DNA from 4 places in the Kribbella swartbergensis genome. Region 2 is predicted to be linked to each of the others. Evidence: riboswitches for the same ligand, from Rfam matches in the RefSeq annotation. Region 2 holds a riboswitch; each other region holds the start of a gene.
What was found. Region 2 has a riboswitch for cobalamin ahead of ACYVOK_RS25100 (ribonucleoside-diphosphate reductase subunit alpha). Riboswitches for the same ligand answer to the same signal wherever they lie in the genome.
Positions count from the first base shown of each region.

Region 1: linked by a shared signal. The riboswitch ahead of cobN (cobaltochelatase subunit CobN) and the one ahead of ACYVOK_RS25100 (ribonucleoside-diphosphate reductase subunit alpha) in region 2 are both predicted to bind cobalamin.
Region 3: linked by a shared signal. The riboswitch ahead of ACYVOK_RS07275 (putative cobaltochelatase) and the one ahead of ACYVOK_RS25100 (ribonucleoside-diphosphate reductase subunit alpha) in region 2 are both predicted to bind cobalamin.
Region 4: linked by a shared signal. The riboswitch ahead of ACYVOK_RS05695 (CbtB domain-containing protein) and the one ahead of ACYVOK_RS25100 (ribonucleoside-diphosphate reductase subunit alpha) in region 2 are both predicted to bind cobalamin.

Region 1 covers NZ_BAAGPM010000014.1:90,067-94,029, forward strand. The annotation lists gene ACYVOK_RS07245 (cobalamin biosynthesis protein) at 1-13, shown strand, start outside; gene ACYVOK_RS07250 (DUF3500 domain-containing protein) at 63-1,031, shown strand; cobalamin riboswitch at 1,061-1,188, shown strand; gene cobN (cobaltochelatase subunit CobN) at 1,225-3,963, shown strand, end outside.
Region 2 covers NZ_BAAGPM010000026.1:218,906-222,868, reverse strand. The annotation lists gene ACYVOK_RS25110 (Fic family protein) at 1-482, shown strand, start outside; gene ACYVOK_RS25105 (DinB family protein) at 565-1,146, shown strand; cobalamin riboswitch at 1,213-1,368, shown strand; gene ACYVOK_RS25100 (ribonucleoside-diphosphate reductase subunit alpha) at 1,502-3,963, shown strand, end outside.
Region 3 covers NZ_BAAGPM010000014.1:94,526-98,488, reverse strand. The annotation lists gene ACYVOK_RS07275 (putative cobaltochelatase) at 1-1,683, opposite strand, end outside; cobalamin riboswitch at 1,752-1,877, opposite strand; gene ACYVOK_RS07270 (3-keto-5-aminohexanoate cleavage protein) at 1,967-2,602, shown strand; gene ACYVOK_RS07265 (hypothetical protein) at 2,575-2,658, shown strand; gene surE (5'/3'-nucleotidase SurE) at 2,717-3,490, opposite strand; gene cobN (cobaltochelatase subunit CobN) at 3,503-3,963, opposite strand, start outside.
Region 4 covers NZ_BAAGPM010000008.1:415,704-419,666, reverse strand. The annotation lists gene ACYVOK_RS05705 (MFS transporter) at 1-910, shown strand, start outside; gene ACYVOK_RS05700 (LysE family translocator) at 912-1,553, opposite strand; adenosylcobalamin (AdoCbl) riboswitch at 1,658-1,728, shown strand; gene ACYVOK_RS05695 (CbtB domain-containing protein) at 1,779-1,976, shown strand; gene ACYVOK_RS05690 (CbtA family protein) at 1,981-2,730, shown strand; gene ACYVOK_RS05685 (histidine phosphatase family protein) at 2,727-3,278, shown strand; gene ACYVOK_RS05680 (hypothetical protein) at 3,345-3,728, shown strand; gene ACYVOK_RS05675 (VOC family protein) at 3,729-3,963, opposite strand, start outside.

The sequences.
Region 1 (3,963 bases), on a different contig from region 2:
GCGAAAGGCGTGAGGATGGACCTGGGAACACCCGGCGAACCGACGGAACGGGAGCGATCGGCATGGTTGTAGAGCAGACCCGGGAAGCGGTACTCGACCTGCTGGCGAGTCTGACACCCGCCCAGCTGGACAAGATCAGGGCGGCGTTCGACACGCCCGATCACAAGGAATGGACGTACCTGCCGGGTGATCGGCCGGGTCTGCCGCTGTCGGAGCTGACGCCGGCGCAGCAGCGGCTGGCCGAGCGGTTGGTCGAGATCGGTTGCAGCGAGCGCGGCGCGGCCGACTCCATGGCGGTGCTGGAGGCCGAGGTCATCCTGCGCGGGATCCCCGACCTGCCGCCGACAGGGGAGTGGGAAGGATCCGTGCTCGGCGGGCGGTATTTCCTCCGGGTGCTCGGCGACCCGGCCGGGACAGAGCCGTGGGCGTGGCGCCTGAACGGCCATCACCTCGCGCTGCACGTGACGCTCGTCGACGGCGGGATCGCGTTCACCCCGCAGTTCATCGGGTCGAACCCGGCCGAGGTCACATCTGGTCCGCAGGCCGGCCGGCGCTTCCTGGCGGCCGAGCAGGACCTCGGCTTCCAGCTCCTGCACGCGCTCGAGCCCGGCCAGCGCGCGATCGCGGTGGTCTCCGACGAGGCCCCCGACGACATCCTCACCCGCCACGACCCGGTCGCCGACCCCTCAGTTCTCTACCGCGGCCTGGCGTACGGCGACATGACCGCGGAACAACGCCAGGTGCTCAGCCTCCTCGTCGGCCAGTACGTCGGACGTGCCGCCGGGCCGATCGGGTTGCAGACGTGGCAGGACATCACCGACCACGGCATCGAGCGCCTCACCTTCGCCTGGGCCGGCAAGACCGAGCCCGGCATCGGCAACCGCCACTACTACTCGATCGCCGGCCCGACCTTCCTCGCCGAGTACGACAACACCCAGGACAACGCCAACCACATCCACTCCGTCTGGCGGGACCTCCGCAACGACTGGGGCACCGACCTCCTCGCCGCCCACTACGCCATGCACCGCTGAGTTCTGCGTCACGCCCGACGTGGAACACACTCCGGTCGGCTAGAGTCGGCCAGGTCATCCGACGGCATCAGCAGGAACCCGGTGTGAGTCCGGGACGGTCCCGCCACTGTGACCACCTTGCGTGGGAGTCAGGAACTGCCGCCGTCGAACCTCCGGACGGGGCGTGGACACCCCGAGGAAGGACCGGTTGCGCATGCCCGCCAACCTCCTGCTGCTCTCCACTGCCGACACCGACCTGCTCGCCGCCTCCGAGGCGGAGGCCGGCTGGACGGTCGCGAACCCCGCCCGGCTCGACCTGGACGATCTCGATCCGCTGCTCGCGGACGCCGAGATCGTGGTGGTCCGCCTGCTCGGCGGCCGCCGGGCTTGGGAGGAAGGACTCGACGCCGTCGTCGCGTCCGGCAAACCGGCCGTGGTGGTCAGCGGCGAGTCCGCGCCGGACGCCGAACTCATGTCGCTGTCGACCGTGCCGGCCGGTGCCGTGACGGAGGCCCTCGCCTATCTCCGCGAGGGCGGCGCGGAGAACCTGCGCAACCTGGCCGGCTTCCTCCGCGACACGCTGCTGCTGACCGGCGACGCCTTCGATCCGCCTCGGGCGCTCCCGGCGTACGGCGTGCGCGGGACGTTCGTCGAGGACGAGCGCCCGGTCGTCGGCATCGTGTACTACCGCGCCCACGAGATCTCGGGGAACACCGCCTTCGTGGACGCACTGTCCGCGGCGGTGACAGCCGCCGGTGCCCAGCCCTTGCCGGTGTACTGCGGCACGCTCCGCGGACTCGATCCGGACAGTGCCGAGAACGCCGGACTCTTCGAGTTGCTGCGGAAGTGCGACGTACTGGTCACCACCCTGCTCGCCGCGGGCGGATCGGTCGCTGCCGACGCGAGCGCGGGTGGCTCGGACGACGCCTGGGACGCGGGTGCGCTCGCGTCGCTCGACATCCCGCTGATCCAGGGCCTCGCGTTGACCTCGACGCGCGAGCAGTGGCTTGCCAGCGACGCGGCGGTCAGCCCGCTGGACGCAGCGACTCAGGTGGCGATCCCTGAGTTCGACGGGCGGCTGATCACGATCCCGTTCTCCTTCAAGTCGTACGACGCCGACGGGCTGGCCCGCTACGCGCCCGACACCGAGCGCTGCGCTCGACTGGCCGGAATCGCGGTTGCGCATGCGCGTCTTCGGCACGTGCCGCCGGCCGAGAAGCGCCTCGCGCTGGTGCTGTCGTCGTACCCGACCAAACACGCGCGGATCGGAAACGCGGTCGGACTCGACACCCCGGCGTCGGCGGTGGTGCTGCTCGAACAGTTGCAGCAGGCCGGGTACGACCTCGGTGGTCTCGAGGTCGGTGAGCTGGAAGGCGACGGGCTGATCCATCGCCTGATCGCCGCCGGTGGTCACGACGTGGACTGGCTGACCGACGAGCAGTTGTCCAACGCGGTGGCGAAGATCCCGCTGTCGACGTACGAGCAGTGGTTCGGCCGCGTCCCAGAATCGTTGCGAGAGGCAATGACCGAGGCCTGGGGGGCGCCGCCGGGGGAGTTGTACGTCGACACGTCCGGGGACGAGCCCGCGATCGCGCTGGCCGCGTTGCGGTTCGGGAACGTCGTCCTGATGATCCAGCCGCCGCGGGGGTTCGGGGAGAACCCGGTCGCGATCTACCACGACCCGGACATGGCGCCGTCGCATCACTACCTGGCGGCGTACCGCTGGCTCGAGGCGTCCGTCGACGACGGCGGATTCGGCGCGCATGCCGTCGTACACCTGGGCAAGCATGGGACGCTGGAGTGGCTGCCGGGTAAGGGCATCGGTCTGGCGGCCGACTGCGCGCCGGACGCCGTACTCGGGAATCTGCCGATGGTCTACCCGTTCATCGTCAACGACCCCGGCGAGGGGACCCAGGCGAAGCGGCGTGCGCACGCGACCGTCGTCGATCACCTGGTGCCGCCGATGGCCCGGGCGGAGACGTACGGCGACATGGCGAAGCTCGAGTATCTGCTCGACGAGTACGCGACCGTGCAGGCGCTCGACCCGGACAAGGTGCCGACCCTGCGGGCCCAGATCTGGACGCTGATCCAGGCCGCTCAGCTGCACCACGACCTGCACACCTCCGAGAAGCCGGACGACGAGGAGTTCGACGAGTTCGTCCTGCATCTCGACGGGTATCTGTGCGAGATCAAGGACGTGCAGATCCGCGACGGGCTGCATGTGCTCGGTGATGCGCCGACCGGAGAGGCGCGGATCAACCTGGTGCTCGCCGTACTGCGAGCCCGGCAGCTCTGGGGCGGGTCGTACTCGATCCCAGGTCTGCGTACGGCGCTGGGCGAGACCTTCGGCGTCTCCGAGTCCGAGCTTCTGGCCGACCCGGGACGTGCGGTGGACCTCACCGACCTGGCGACGCTGGCCGATCTGCCCGCGGTGACGGGCGCGGACGGCGTCGATCTGCTGGAGGCGGTCGCACGGAAGCTCGTCGTCGGGATGGAGACGCTGAGCTGGGACGCGGCGAAGGTGCCGGTGGTCGTGGCCGAGGTGCTCGGGCGGTCCTCGGCCGGAGTCGAGGCGTCGCTGACCTTCGCCGCCACCGAGGTCGTGCCGCGGCTCGCCAGGACCGGCGACGAGCTGACCAACGTACTGCGCGCGCTGGACGGCCGCTTCGTCGAAGCCGGCCCGTCGGGGTCGCCGACGCGTGGTCTGGTCAACGTCCTGCCCACCGGCCGCAACTTCTACGCGGTCGACCCGAAGGCGATCCCGAGTCGCAACGCATGGGATGTCGGCGTCGCGCTGGCCGACTCGCTGCTGAACCGGCACAAGGCCGAGACAGGGGAGTGGCCGCGATCCGTCGGTCTGACGGTGTGGGGCACGTCGGCCATGCGCACCCAGGGCGACGACCTGGCTGAGGTGCTGTGGCTGCTCGGCTGCCGCCCGGTCTGGGACGACGCG
Region 2 (3,963 bases):
CCGCCTTCAGGCACACGGGCAAGCCGACGAGTCCGCGCGCCCGGACGGCGGCCAACCAATGGCTGCTCATGTTCGCCGCCGCGTGCAGCCACGCGACCGCGGAGGCGGCCCGGTTCGAGCGGGCGGCGGCCGACCTCAAGGCCGCCTGGCGCGAGCGGGCCGCACCGGTCCGGGCCGGCTCGGCCGTGGAACTGCTGATCGAGACACTGCCCGCCGCGCCGGTGCTCACGCTGGCCGGCGCGGCCCGGCTGATCGACCGCTCGCAACAGGCCGCCAACCAGGCACTCGCCCGGCTGGTCGAGGCGCGCGTGCTGCGCGAGATCACCGACGGCCGCCGGAACAGGGTCTACGAGGCGCCTGAACTGATCGACGCCTTCACCCTGCTGGAACGACGTTTCGCCAGCCCGGCCGCCGACACCAGGATCGAGCCACCTACCAGACCAGTGCCACCGAGGCCAGAACCGACACACCGCGCACATTGACTTTCTCCTCCCGCTCGGGCAACAATTCGAACACATGTTCGATCCTGCCGCAAAATCCGACCCAGGAGCGTGAGGAAGTGTGATGCCGGAGCCGTTCGACTGGGACATCCTGCACCGCCCGTCGGCGATGGCGATGGTGCGCGGCCAGCTCGGCTTCAGCTGGATGGTGCTGTCGGGCCGGCTCGCCGAGCTGACCGACGAGCAGTACTTCTGGCAGCCGAGCGGCGAGGCGCTGACCGTCGTCCGCCGCCATTACGCCGGCCGGTTCCGGTCCCTCGGCTCCGGCGAATGGGTGGCCCAGTGGCCGGCCGAGCCCGACCACCGCGGGCCGCGCACGATCGCCTGGCTGATCGCGCATCTGACCGAGCAGTTCTTCGAGCGCTGGGAGTGGACGTTCGGCGAGCGGCGGCAAGGCCGGGCGGACATCACCTTGCACGGCAACGCCCGGGACGCGGTGGCCTGGCTGACGCACTGGGTGGACGCGTGGCAGGACTCGATCGCGGCACTCGACGAGGACGAGGTGATGACGGTCGGCCTCAGCCAGGCGTCCGAGCTCGACGCGGCCGAGCCGTTCGGCCACGTCGTACTGCGGCTCAACCGTGAGCTCATCCATCACGGCTCGGAGATCATGACGCTCCAGAATCTCTACGCGGCCGCAGCGTGAGCCCCCGGACCACAAGATGCGCGACACGCGGCGTGGCGCTACCACAAGATCTAGCTCCAGCCACCTAGCATCACTACTGCTGGTGGTTCGGAGCGACCGGCACCACAAGATGTGGGCCGCTCCGAGGCAAGAGGGGAATCCGGTGCGAGTCCGGAGCTGCCCCGCAACGGTGAGCGGAGACCGTCCGCGAGTCCGGATACCTGCCACCGGCGCGTGCACCGCCGGTGCGCGCGGTCCGAGACCTCGAGGGTGGGTCGCAGGGCGTGACGGCAGTAGACCCGGCCGGTGCTGCCTGTCCCGTCGTGCGCCCCATTCACGAGTCACGGACCTTCGAACTCACGTGGAAAGAGCATCTGTGACCGTCACTTCCTCATCACGACCGGCGGCCAACGGGCCGACGCGGTCGATCGAGCTGACCGTCGTACGCCGCGACGGCAGCACAACGGCGTTCGACCAGGGCAAGATCGCCGTCGCCATGACCAAGGCGTTCCTCGCCGTCGAGGGTGCCGACGCCACCGCGACACATCGGGTCCGGGACCTGGTGGCCGACCTGACCGGCCGGGTCGTCGACGCCCTGACCAGTCGCGGCCCCCGCCATCTTCAGGCCCGGCGCAGCGTCCACGTCGAGGACATCCAGGACCAGGTCGAGCTGGCGCTGATGCGCGCCGGTGAGCACCAGGTCGCCCGGGCCTACGTCCTCTACCGGGAGGAGCGCAGCAGGGCCCGCACGCCTGCGGACCCGGCCGGCGTCGCCGAGAAACCCACGATCACCGTCCGCGCCGCCGACGGCAGCACCGCGCCGCTGGACGTCGACCGGCTGCGCCTGATTGTTGCGGAAGCGGCCGACGGGCTCGACGCGGTCGATCCCGACCTCGTCCTGGACGAGACCCTCGGCTCCTGTTACGACGGCATCGCGCAGCACGAGGTGGAGCTCGCGCTGGTGATGGCCGCCCGGGCCTACGTCGAGACCGAGCCGCAGTACAGCTTCGCGGCGGCGCGTCTGCTGCTCGACCAGATCCGGCGCGAGACGCTCGGTCGGGTCCAGGGTGAGCCGCGCCAGGCCAGCCAGGCCGACATGGCCACGGAGTACGCGGCGTACTTCCCGGAGTACGTCCGGACCGGGATCGACGCGGGGCAGCTCGACCCGGAGCTGGCTGACTTCGACCTGGCTCGGCTCGCCGCCGCGATCCGGCCGGAGCGGGATCTCGACTTCACGTTCCTGGGTCTGCAGACGCTCTACGACCGGTATCTGCTGCACATCGACAAGGTCCGGTACGAGCTGCCGCAGGCGTTCTTCCTCCGGGTTGCGATGGGGATGGCGCTGCGGGAGGACGACCGGGAAGCGCGGGCGATCCAGTTCTACGAGCTGCTGAGCTCGTTCCGGTTCATGTCGTCGACGCCGACGCTGTTCAACTCCGGCACCACCCGGCCGCAGCTGTCGTCGTGTTTCCTGACCACCGTCCAGGACGACCTGGCGGGCATCTTCACCAAGATTCGCAACAACGCGCTGCTGGCGAAGTACTCCGGCGGCCTCGGCAACGACTGGACCCCGGTCCGCGGGATCGGCGCGAAGATCCGCGGCACCAACGGCGAGTCGCAGGGCGTCGTCCCCTTCCTCAAGATCGCCAACGACACCGCTGTAGCGGTCAACCAAGGTGGCAAGCGGAAGGGTGCGGTCTGTGCGTACCTGGAGACCTGGCACATCGACATCGAGGAGTTCCTCGATCTGCGCAAGAACACCGGCGACGAGCGTCGCCGGACCCACGACATGAACACCGCCAACTGGGTGCCCGACCTTTTCATGCAGCGGGTCGAGGCCGACGGCCAGTGGACGCTCTTCTCCCCCGACGAGGTCCCGGACCTCCATGACCTGTACGGCGCCGCGTTCGCCGAGGCCTACCGTCGTTGCGAGGAAGCCGCGGACCGTGGTGAGATCAGGGTGTTCCGCCGGGTCCGGGCGGTGGAGTTGTGGCGGCGGATGCTGACCGTGTTGTTCGAGACCGGACATCCCTGGATCACCTTCAAGGACGCCTGCAACCTGCGGTCGCCGCAGCAGCACGACGGCGTGGTCCACTCGTCGAACCTGTGCACCGAGATCACCCTCAACACCACCGTCGACGAGACGGCCGTGTGCAACCTGGGTTCGGTGAACCTGGTCGCGCACCTGACCGACGGCGGCCTCGACGCCGAACTGCTGCGCGACACCGTGAAGACGGCAGTGCGGATGCTCGACAACGTCATCGACGTGAACCTCTACACCACGCCCGAGTCCGAGCGCGCGAACCAGCGGCACCGCCCGGTCGGCCTCGGCCTGATGGGATTCGCCGACGCGCTGTTCGCGCTACGGATCCCGTACTCCTCCGACGCGGCCGTCGCCTTCGCGGACCGTTCGATGGAGCAGATCAGCTACCACGCGATCGAGGCGTCCAGCGACCTCGCGGCCGAACGCGGCCGCTACTCGACGTACGACGGTTCACTGTGGAGCCAGGGCGTTCTGCCGATCGACTCGATCGCTCTGCTCGAGACCGCGCGAGACGGCGACGTGATCGTCGACAAGACTACGATCCTCGACTGGGACGCCTTGCGCGCCAAGGTGCTCCGGGACGGTATGCGCAACTCGAACGTGATGGCGATCGCGCCGACCGCGACGATTTCCAACATCTGCGGGGTGAGTCAGTCGATCGAGCCGGCGTACAGCAACCTGTTCGTGAAGTCGAACATGTCCGGCGAGTTCACCGTGGCGAACCCGTACCTGGTCGCCGACTTGAAGGCGCGCGGCCTGTGGGACCAGGTGATGGTGTCGGATCTGAAGTACCA
Region 3 (3,963 bases), on a different contig from region 2:
GCGGCGCTGGTAGGCGTCGAGCAGCAGTGAGACGATCGCCGTCTTCACCTCACCCATGCGTTTCTTCGTACCCATCGACCCGGACGCGTCGACGCAGAACAGGACGAGGTTGCCCTCGCGACCTTCACGTACGGCGAGGCGCACGTCCGCCGCATGCACCGTCAGTCCGGGACCGCTTCGTCCCCTCGCTTGCTGGTGAGGGGCCGCTGACCGAAGGGTCGCCAACAGGTGCGGTCGACCGGGCTCCCGCCCGACCCTTGGTCGATCGCCGACCACGCGGCCCAGGTCGGTGATTGCCCGCGACCGTCGTCCGGCAACGCCCGCACCGGCGGACTGCACGCTCAACAGTCGAGCCTTGTAAGGCTGCGAGCTCCCGACGACCTCCTCCACTCCCGCCGGGCCGGCCTTCACATCGCCGCTGTCAGCCTCGCCCGAATCCGCGTCTGCGCGGTTGCCGGCGTCGGCATTGGCCCGGTTGGCGGCGTCGGCGTCGGCCCGGTTGGCGGCGTCGGCGTTGGCTGGGTCGGTTGGATCGGCGTTGTCCGCTTCCGAGGGGTCGGATGGGTCGGCGCCGCCACCGTCCGGCCCGCCCGGTCCGCCCCGGCCGTCCGGGTCGTCGTCGGGGTCCGGGGGTGGCGTGCTGTTCCTGATCGCCTCTTCGAGTTGGTCGTCGTCCAGGCCAGGGGCGTCGAACGGGTTGCGGCGTTTGCGGTGGGGCAGGGCGAGCTTGGCGGCGGCGCGGACGTCCTCCACCTCGACCACCGTCCGGCCCGACCAGGCCGCGTGCGCGACCGCCGTACGCGCCGTGACGAGGTCAGCGCGCATCCCGTCGACGTCGAACGACGCGCAGATCTCGGCGATCTGCCGCAGCGCCGCCTCGGTCAGGATCACCTGGGGCAACAGGTCACGGGCCTTCACGATCCGCTCGGCGAGTTCGCGCTGCGTTCCGTCGTACTGCGCGGTGAAGCCGGCCGGGTCGGCCTCATAGGCCAGGCGAGCGCGCATCACCTCGACGCGGATGGCCGGGTCGCGGCTGGCGACGACGTCGACGGTCAGGCCGAAGCGATCGAGCAGTTGGGGGCGGAGCTCGCCTTCCTCCGGGTTCATCGTGCCGACCAGGACGAAGCGGGCGGGATGGGTGACGGACACACCGTCGCGTTCGACGGTCGCGCGGCCCATGGCGGCGGCGTCGAGCAGTACGTCGACCAGGTGGTCGTGCAGCAGGTTGACCTCGTCGACGTACAGCAGCCCGCGGTGCGCGGCGGCGAGCAGACCGGGTTCGTACGCCGTGACGCCTTCGGCCAGCGCCCGTTCGAGATGGAGCGAGCCGAGTACGCGATCCTCGGTGGCGCCGACGGGAAGCTCGACCAGCCGAGCCGGGCGGACCGCGCGCTCCGACCCGTGCGGGCCGTCGGGGCACGATGGGTCCGGGTGCTCGGGGTCGCAGGAGAACCGGCAGCCGGTCACGACGTCCACCGGCGGGAGGATCTCGGTCAGCGCCCGGACCGCGGTGGACTTGGCCGTGCCCTTCTCGCCGCGGATCAGCACACCGCCGATCGCGGGTGAGACGGCGGCCAGGATCAACGCCAGCTGGAGATCCGCCATACCGACCACGGCGGTGAACGGAAACCCGGAGTGTCCCCGCGGGGTGAGCTCGGCTGGTGTGGTCGGAGCTGGCCGCATCGGCGGGGGTCCCTTCGTCGAGCGGGTGTCCACGCCCGCTACGGCTGGTACGCCGTACCGCGGTGATCGCGGACCGGCGGACGGACGCGGATGTCCTGGCTCCCGGGTCACCCCGGTCACAGTGGCGGGACCGCCCCGGACTCCCGGCCGCAGCCGGTCACCGGTGTTCCTCCACAACCGTCCGCCCGATCATGGCACACCGCATCCCCCTCCTCCGCGACCAGGCTCACATCGCCGCCCCACGACATCCTTCGTTGTCGGAGGTCGGCGTTAGCGTGGGCGGATGATCAAGGCGTGTCTGAACGGGGATCGGTCGCGGGCCGATCATCCCGGGGTGCCGATCACGCCGGAGGAGTTGGCGCGGGAGGCTGCGGGCGCGGTTCGGGCTGGCGCCCTCGCGGTTCACATCCACCCGCGCGGAGCCGACGAGAAGGAGAGTCTGCGCTGGGCCGATATCCATGCCGCGGTCGAGGCCGTTCGGCAGCGGTGTCCCGGCGTGCCGATCGGCGTGTCGACGCGGGAGGAGATCGTTCCGGATCTCGCCCGGCGAACGGAGTTGCTCGCCGGCTGGGAGCGCGGGCCCGACTTCGCGAGTGTGAACTTCCACGAAGACGGCGCCGAGCGGATCGCGGACCTGCTGATCGAGCGCGGGATCGGGGTCGAGGCGGGGCTGTTCACGGCGAAAGCCGCTGAGAAGTACGTCGCCTGGGGCGGACCCGTGACGCGTGTCCTGGTCGAGGCCTTGCCGGGCATTTCGCCCGGTGCTGACGGCGTCGAAGCCGCACAGGCGACCCTGGCGGCGCTCGGTCCAAGTCAGGCCGAGCTTGTCGTCCATGGTGAGAACGAGTGGGCTTGCCAGTACTGCGATGGGCGACGACGCAGGGCTACGGCATCCGGATCGGGTTCGAGGACGTCCTGACCGGACCCGACGGACAGCAGGTCACCAGCAACGCGGATCTACTGGCCTACCTGTAACACAAACGTCCTGACCACCTCGGCGTCACGGTCAGAGGTGACTCGCCGGCGGAGAGTTTCATCGGTAGGCGGCGAGGCGTTTGGCGAGGGTGGTGGCGGCTGTGTCGTCCTTGACCTCGCGGATGCCGACGATCGGGGTGACCGAGACGAAGCCGGCGGCGAGCAGGGCTTCGTCGGAGCCTGGCACCGGGTTCGCGGCCGGCGGTTGGAGTTCGATCATCGGCTCGCCGGTCGGGGCCGTCGTACCGGTGATCCGGGACCGCTTGATCGGGGCCAGGGACGCGTGCCGGGCGCCGGCCAACTGGTCGAGCGGGCGGTCCGGCACGTTGATCGTCAGCACGGTCCCGGCCGGCTCCGGCACGATCCAGGTCAGCGCCTCGGCGGCGACCGCACCCGCGGTCTCCCAGTGCGCCGGGTCTTCGGAGTCGATGCTGACGGCAACCGCCGAGATGCCCTGCCCGGCCGCGGTCAGCGCCGCGGCCACGGTGCCGGAATGGAAGATCGGTACGCCGATGTTGTGGCCGCGGTTGATTCCGGACACGACCACGTCGGGCGCCGCGCCGAACGCCCCGACGGATGCCAGCGTCACCGCGAGGGCCGGCGTCCCGTCGATGCCGTGGTAGGCGATACCGCCCTCCTCCTCGACGTCGGTCCGGATCGGGCGGCCGACCATCCCGGCCCGGGCCGAGCCGACACCGCTCTGGTCGTCGAGCGGCGCCACCACCAGGACGTCGTGCCCCAGTTCGGCGATCGCGGGTGCGAGCGCCCGGATCCCCGGAGCCTGGTAACCGTCGTCGTTGGTGATCAGGACTCGCAGGTTCTCGGGCGCCATACCTCTACCCAATCAGCCCCGATCTTCGATGTCACCCTCTGTCTCAAGGACTGCGCTGCGTAGCGTCTCGAGTGCTTCCGCGGAGGGCTCGGCCCACAGACCGCGCTGCGCCGCCTCGAGCAGGCGCTCGGCGATGCCGTGCCGCGCCCACGGGTTGGACCTGCGGAAGAACTCCGCCATCTCCGGGTCGGCGACGTACTCGGTCGTCAGCGTCTCGTACATCCAGTCGTCGACCACGCCCGCGGTCGCGTCGTACCCGAACAGGTAGTCCACCGTCGCGGCCATCTCGAACGCGCCCTTGTACCCGTGCCGCCGCATCGCCGCCATCCACCGCGGGTTCACCACCCGGGCCCGGAAGACCCGCTTGGTCTCCTCTTCCAGAGTCCGCGTCTTCACCTGCGCCGGTACGGCGGAGTCCCCGACGTACGCCTTCGGGTTCGAACCGGTGAGGTGGCGGACCATCGCGATCATGC
Region 4 (3,963 bases), on a different contig from region 2:
CGGCTGGGTCGTACCTTCCCTGGTCGGCCCTGCGATCGCCGGTCTGATCGTCGAGCACACCAGTTGGCGGATCGTCTTCCTCGCCGTACCGGTCATCGCCATCCCGGCGGCGCTCGTGATGCGGCCCGGCCTGGCCCGCGGCGCTGCTCAGGAAGTACGGCCGGGTCGGCTGTGGGACAAGCGGGCGCTGTTGGCGGTGGCGGCGGCGGTCGGCGTCGGCCTGCTCCACTACGGCGGTCAGCAGCACGGCGTACTGCGGATCGTCCTGCTCGCGATCGGTCTTGCCGGTGTGGTCGCGTTCGCGCCGAAGCTGCTGCCGAGCGGCACCTTTGTTTTCCGGTCGGGTCTGCCGTCGGTCGTCGCGTTGCGGGGGCTGGTCGCCTCGGCAGGCTTCGGTGCCGAGGTGTTCCTGCCGCTGATGCTGACCCGGGAACGCGGCCTGTCCCCGGCCCTGGCCGGTCTGGTGCTGACGGTCAGCGCGCTGAGCTGGACCGCTGCCTCCTGGTACCGCGGCCGGCCCAACCAGCCGTTCTCCCACGCGGTCTTCCTGCAAGCCGGCATGGTGTCGATCATGCTCGGCATCGTCACCGCCGCCCTGACCTTGAACGACAACGTCCCGGTCGTGGTCGGCATCCTCGGGTGGAGCCTCACCGGTCTCGGCATGGGGACCGTCTTCCCGACCCTGTCGGTGCTGGTGCTCGAGTACTCCGAACGCGACGCCCAGGGTGCCAACAGCTCCGCACTGCAGTTGAGCGACTCGTTGTCCACAGCAACGGTCTTGGCCGTCGGCGGTTCTCTCTTCGCCGTGCTGGAGCCGCGCTCCGCGGTGACCGCCTATCTCGTCGCCTTCGGCCTCCCGGCTCTGCTCGCCCTGCTCGGCGCACAGGCCGGACGCCGAACGGCCCGGTGACCTACTCCTTCGAGCCGGTGACGGCGATGCTGGCCCCGAGGCCGATGATCATCAGGCCGCCGGCCCCGCCGACCAGCTCGAGGCGGCGCGGCGACCGGGCGAACCACTCGCGAGCGGTACCGGCGACGAGCGCCCAGGCGCTGTCCGAGACCAGGGCGATCAGGATGAAGATCAGGCCGAGCAGCAGGATCTGGAGCCACGCCGGGCTGCCCGCGTTCGGGTCGACGAACTGCGGCAGCGCGGCGGCGAAGAACACGGCGGTCTTGGCGTTGGTGACGCCGACGAGGAAGCCCTGACGCATCGTCCGGCGGCTGTTGCCCGGCTTCACCGCACTCGTCATCGCGGTCACCAGGGACTTGCGGTGGCGGAAGGCCTGGACGCCGAGATAGATCAGGTACGCCGCTCCGGCCAGCTTCACCACGGTCAAGGCGATCGCGCTGGCGGCGATCAGGGTGCCGAGGCCGAGGGCGACCGCGATCAGCATGACCGCGGCGCCGACGGTGTTGCCGACCATCGTCAGCACCGCCTCGCGCCGCCCGACGGCCAGCGCGCGTCCGACGATGAACAGCACACTCGGACCGGGGACGACGATGATGATGAACGCGGTGATCGCGAAGGCGACCAGGTGATGGGCGGACGGCATCTGCTCAGGGTAAGGGCGGCCGTGGGGAACGTCACCCCGGTTCCGGCAGCGTTGACCCCCTCGATCCCCACCGATACGGTTCGGGGGACAACCTGCGGTGCCAGGAGGGAAGCCGGTGAGAGTCCGGCACGGCCGCGCCACTGTGAGCGAGCACTGCTCGTGAGTCAGGACGCTCGGGCACCAGCAGCCTTTCGAAGGGGACGCGCACTTCCCCAGGAGGTTCAGATGGCAGCTCCTGCCCGCACTCTCGCCGTACCGGCCGTTTCTCCCCGTCTTCTCGCCGTCGCGCTGCTCAGCGTCGGCGTACTGCTCCTGCTCGGCTACCTGGTCGCCTTCGACCAGGGTGCGGTGTCCCAGTCCGGGATGTACCTGCACGAGCTGATGCACGACGGCCGCCACCTGCTCGGCGTGCCCTGCCATTAGCCGCATGCGCACCTTCGGATCGCTCCTGGTGCGCGGACTGATCGTCGGACTCTTCGCCGGCCTGCTGGCCGGAGCGTTCGCGTACTCGATGGGCGAGCCGCACATCGACGCCGCGATCGCGATCGAGGAAGCCGGCGGCGCGCACACCCATTCGCACGACCAAGGCGAAACCGCTGCCTCCGGGGAGGCGCCGCTCGTCAGCCGCGACGGCCAGCGGGCCGGCCTGTTCCTCGCCACCACGCTGTACGGCGTCGCCCTCGGCGGCGTCTTCGCCGTCGCGTTCACCCTGCTCCGGCGCAAGCTGCGGACCGGCAACGACTCGTACGCCGCTCTGGGCCTGGCCGCGGCCGGATTCGTCGGCATCGTGCTCGTGCCGTTCCTGAAGTACCCGCCGAATCCTCCGGCGGTCGGCGATCCCGAGACGATCACCCGCCGTACGGTGACCTATCTGCTGACCCTGGTGATCGGTCTGCTCGCGGTGTGGGCCGGTGTGGCCGCCTCCCGGTGGGCCGCCCGGTTCGGTGACGTCGCGCGACTGGCCGGTGGTGTCGCGGCCTTCCTTGCGACGGTCGTGGCGGCGTACCTGATCCTGCCCGCGATCAACGAGGTTCCGGGGTCGTTCCCCGCTACGCTGCTCTGGCAGTTCCGGTTCGCCTCACTCGGTACGCAGGCGACGCTGTGGCTCCTGCTCGGTTTCGGGTACGCCGCCGCGGTGGATCGCCGGCTCTCCCGACAGAAGGTGGTTGCCGCGTGAGCGGGTTGAAACTGGTCGCCCATGCCCTGACTCCCGCGTTGCGCGGACTCGTCCTCGGTGGAGACGCCGAGCCGGATCCGGCGAGCCTGTCGGCCGCTCGCGAATTCGAGTTCGAGGCCGATGCCGTGTACGCCGGGCCGGAGCGAGCCGCCGTACTCACGGCCGAGGCGCTCGGCCTCACCCCGGTCGTCGAGGAGGCGCTCCGGGATCGGGAGTACGGCGAATGGACCGGGCGTGAGCTCGAGGAGTTGCTGGGCGCCGAGCCGGAGCGGGTGGCCGCCTGGCTCGAGCGGCCGCACACCGCGACACCGGGTGGCGAGACGGAGAACGACGTACTCACCCGGGTGGCGGACTGGCTCGGAGACCTCGCTCAGCAGGACGACGACAGCCGTTCGATCGTGGCCGTCGTCCACCCGGCGGTCGTCCGGGCGATGGTGTTGTACGTGCTGGATGCCCCGGCGGAGTCCTTGCGTCAGGTCGACGTCCGGCCGCTCGCCACCGTCACCCTCACCCGGTCCGACGGCTCCTGGTCCCTGGCCTTCCACTGAGCCGAACCCGCAGGCGAATCGCGGCGTCGCGTCGCGTTCGGTGCGGTCAAGGTGTATGACGGGGGTGTGACGCTCACCGAAGCGCGGAACTTCCTCCGCTCGGAACTACTCGCCGTCGCGGCGACGGTCGTCCCGGACCAGACACCGGTGGTGACGCAGGATGTCGGCCCGGTGAACCAGGGCGCCCTGTCCGACGACCGCGGCCCGGAGTCCGTGTGCACGATCACGGTCGAGACCGGCGACCCCACGTCGCCGGATCCGGAGGCGCTGATCACGTTCGCCGCCGAGACGCTGGCGGCACGCGGCTGGAAGGTCGAGCCGGAGCCGGCCGACGACGGCAAGTACCGCGTCAACGCGCGGCGCGAAGGCTACGACCTCACCGTCGACGCCCAGAGCACCGACTGGCGGATCACCTTCACCGGCCAGACGCCGTACGCCGACGACGTCTGATCAACTCGTCGCGGCCCGCTCGGCGGCACTGCGCAGTACGCAGAACTCGTTGCCCTCGGGGTCGTGCATGGTGACCCACCCGGTGCCGTCGGGCTCCCGGCGGTCGTATGCGATGGTGGCGCCGAGCGTGAGGAGCCACTCGACCTCCTCGTCGCGCGGACCGTCCGGCTCGAGATCCAGGTGGACGCGGTTCTTGACCGTCTTCTCGTCGTTGTTCTGCTCGAAGAGCAACGTC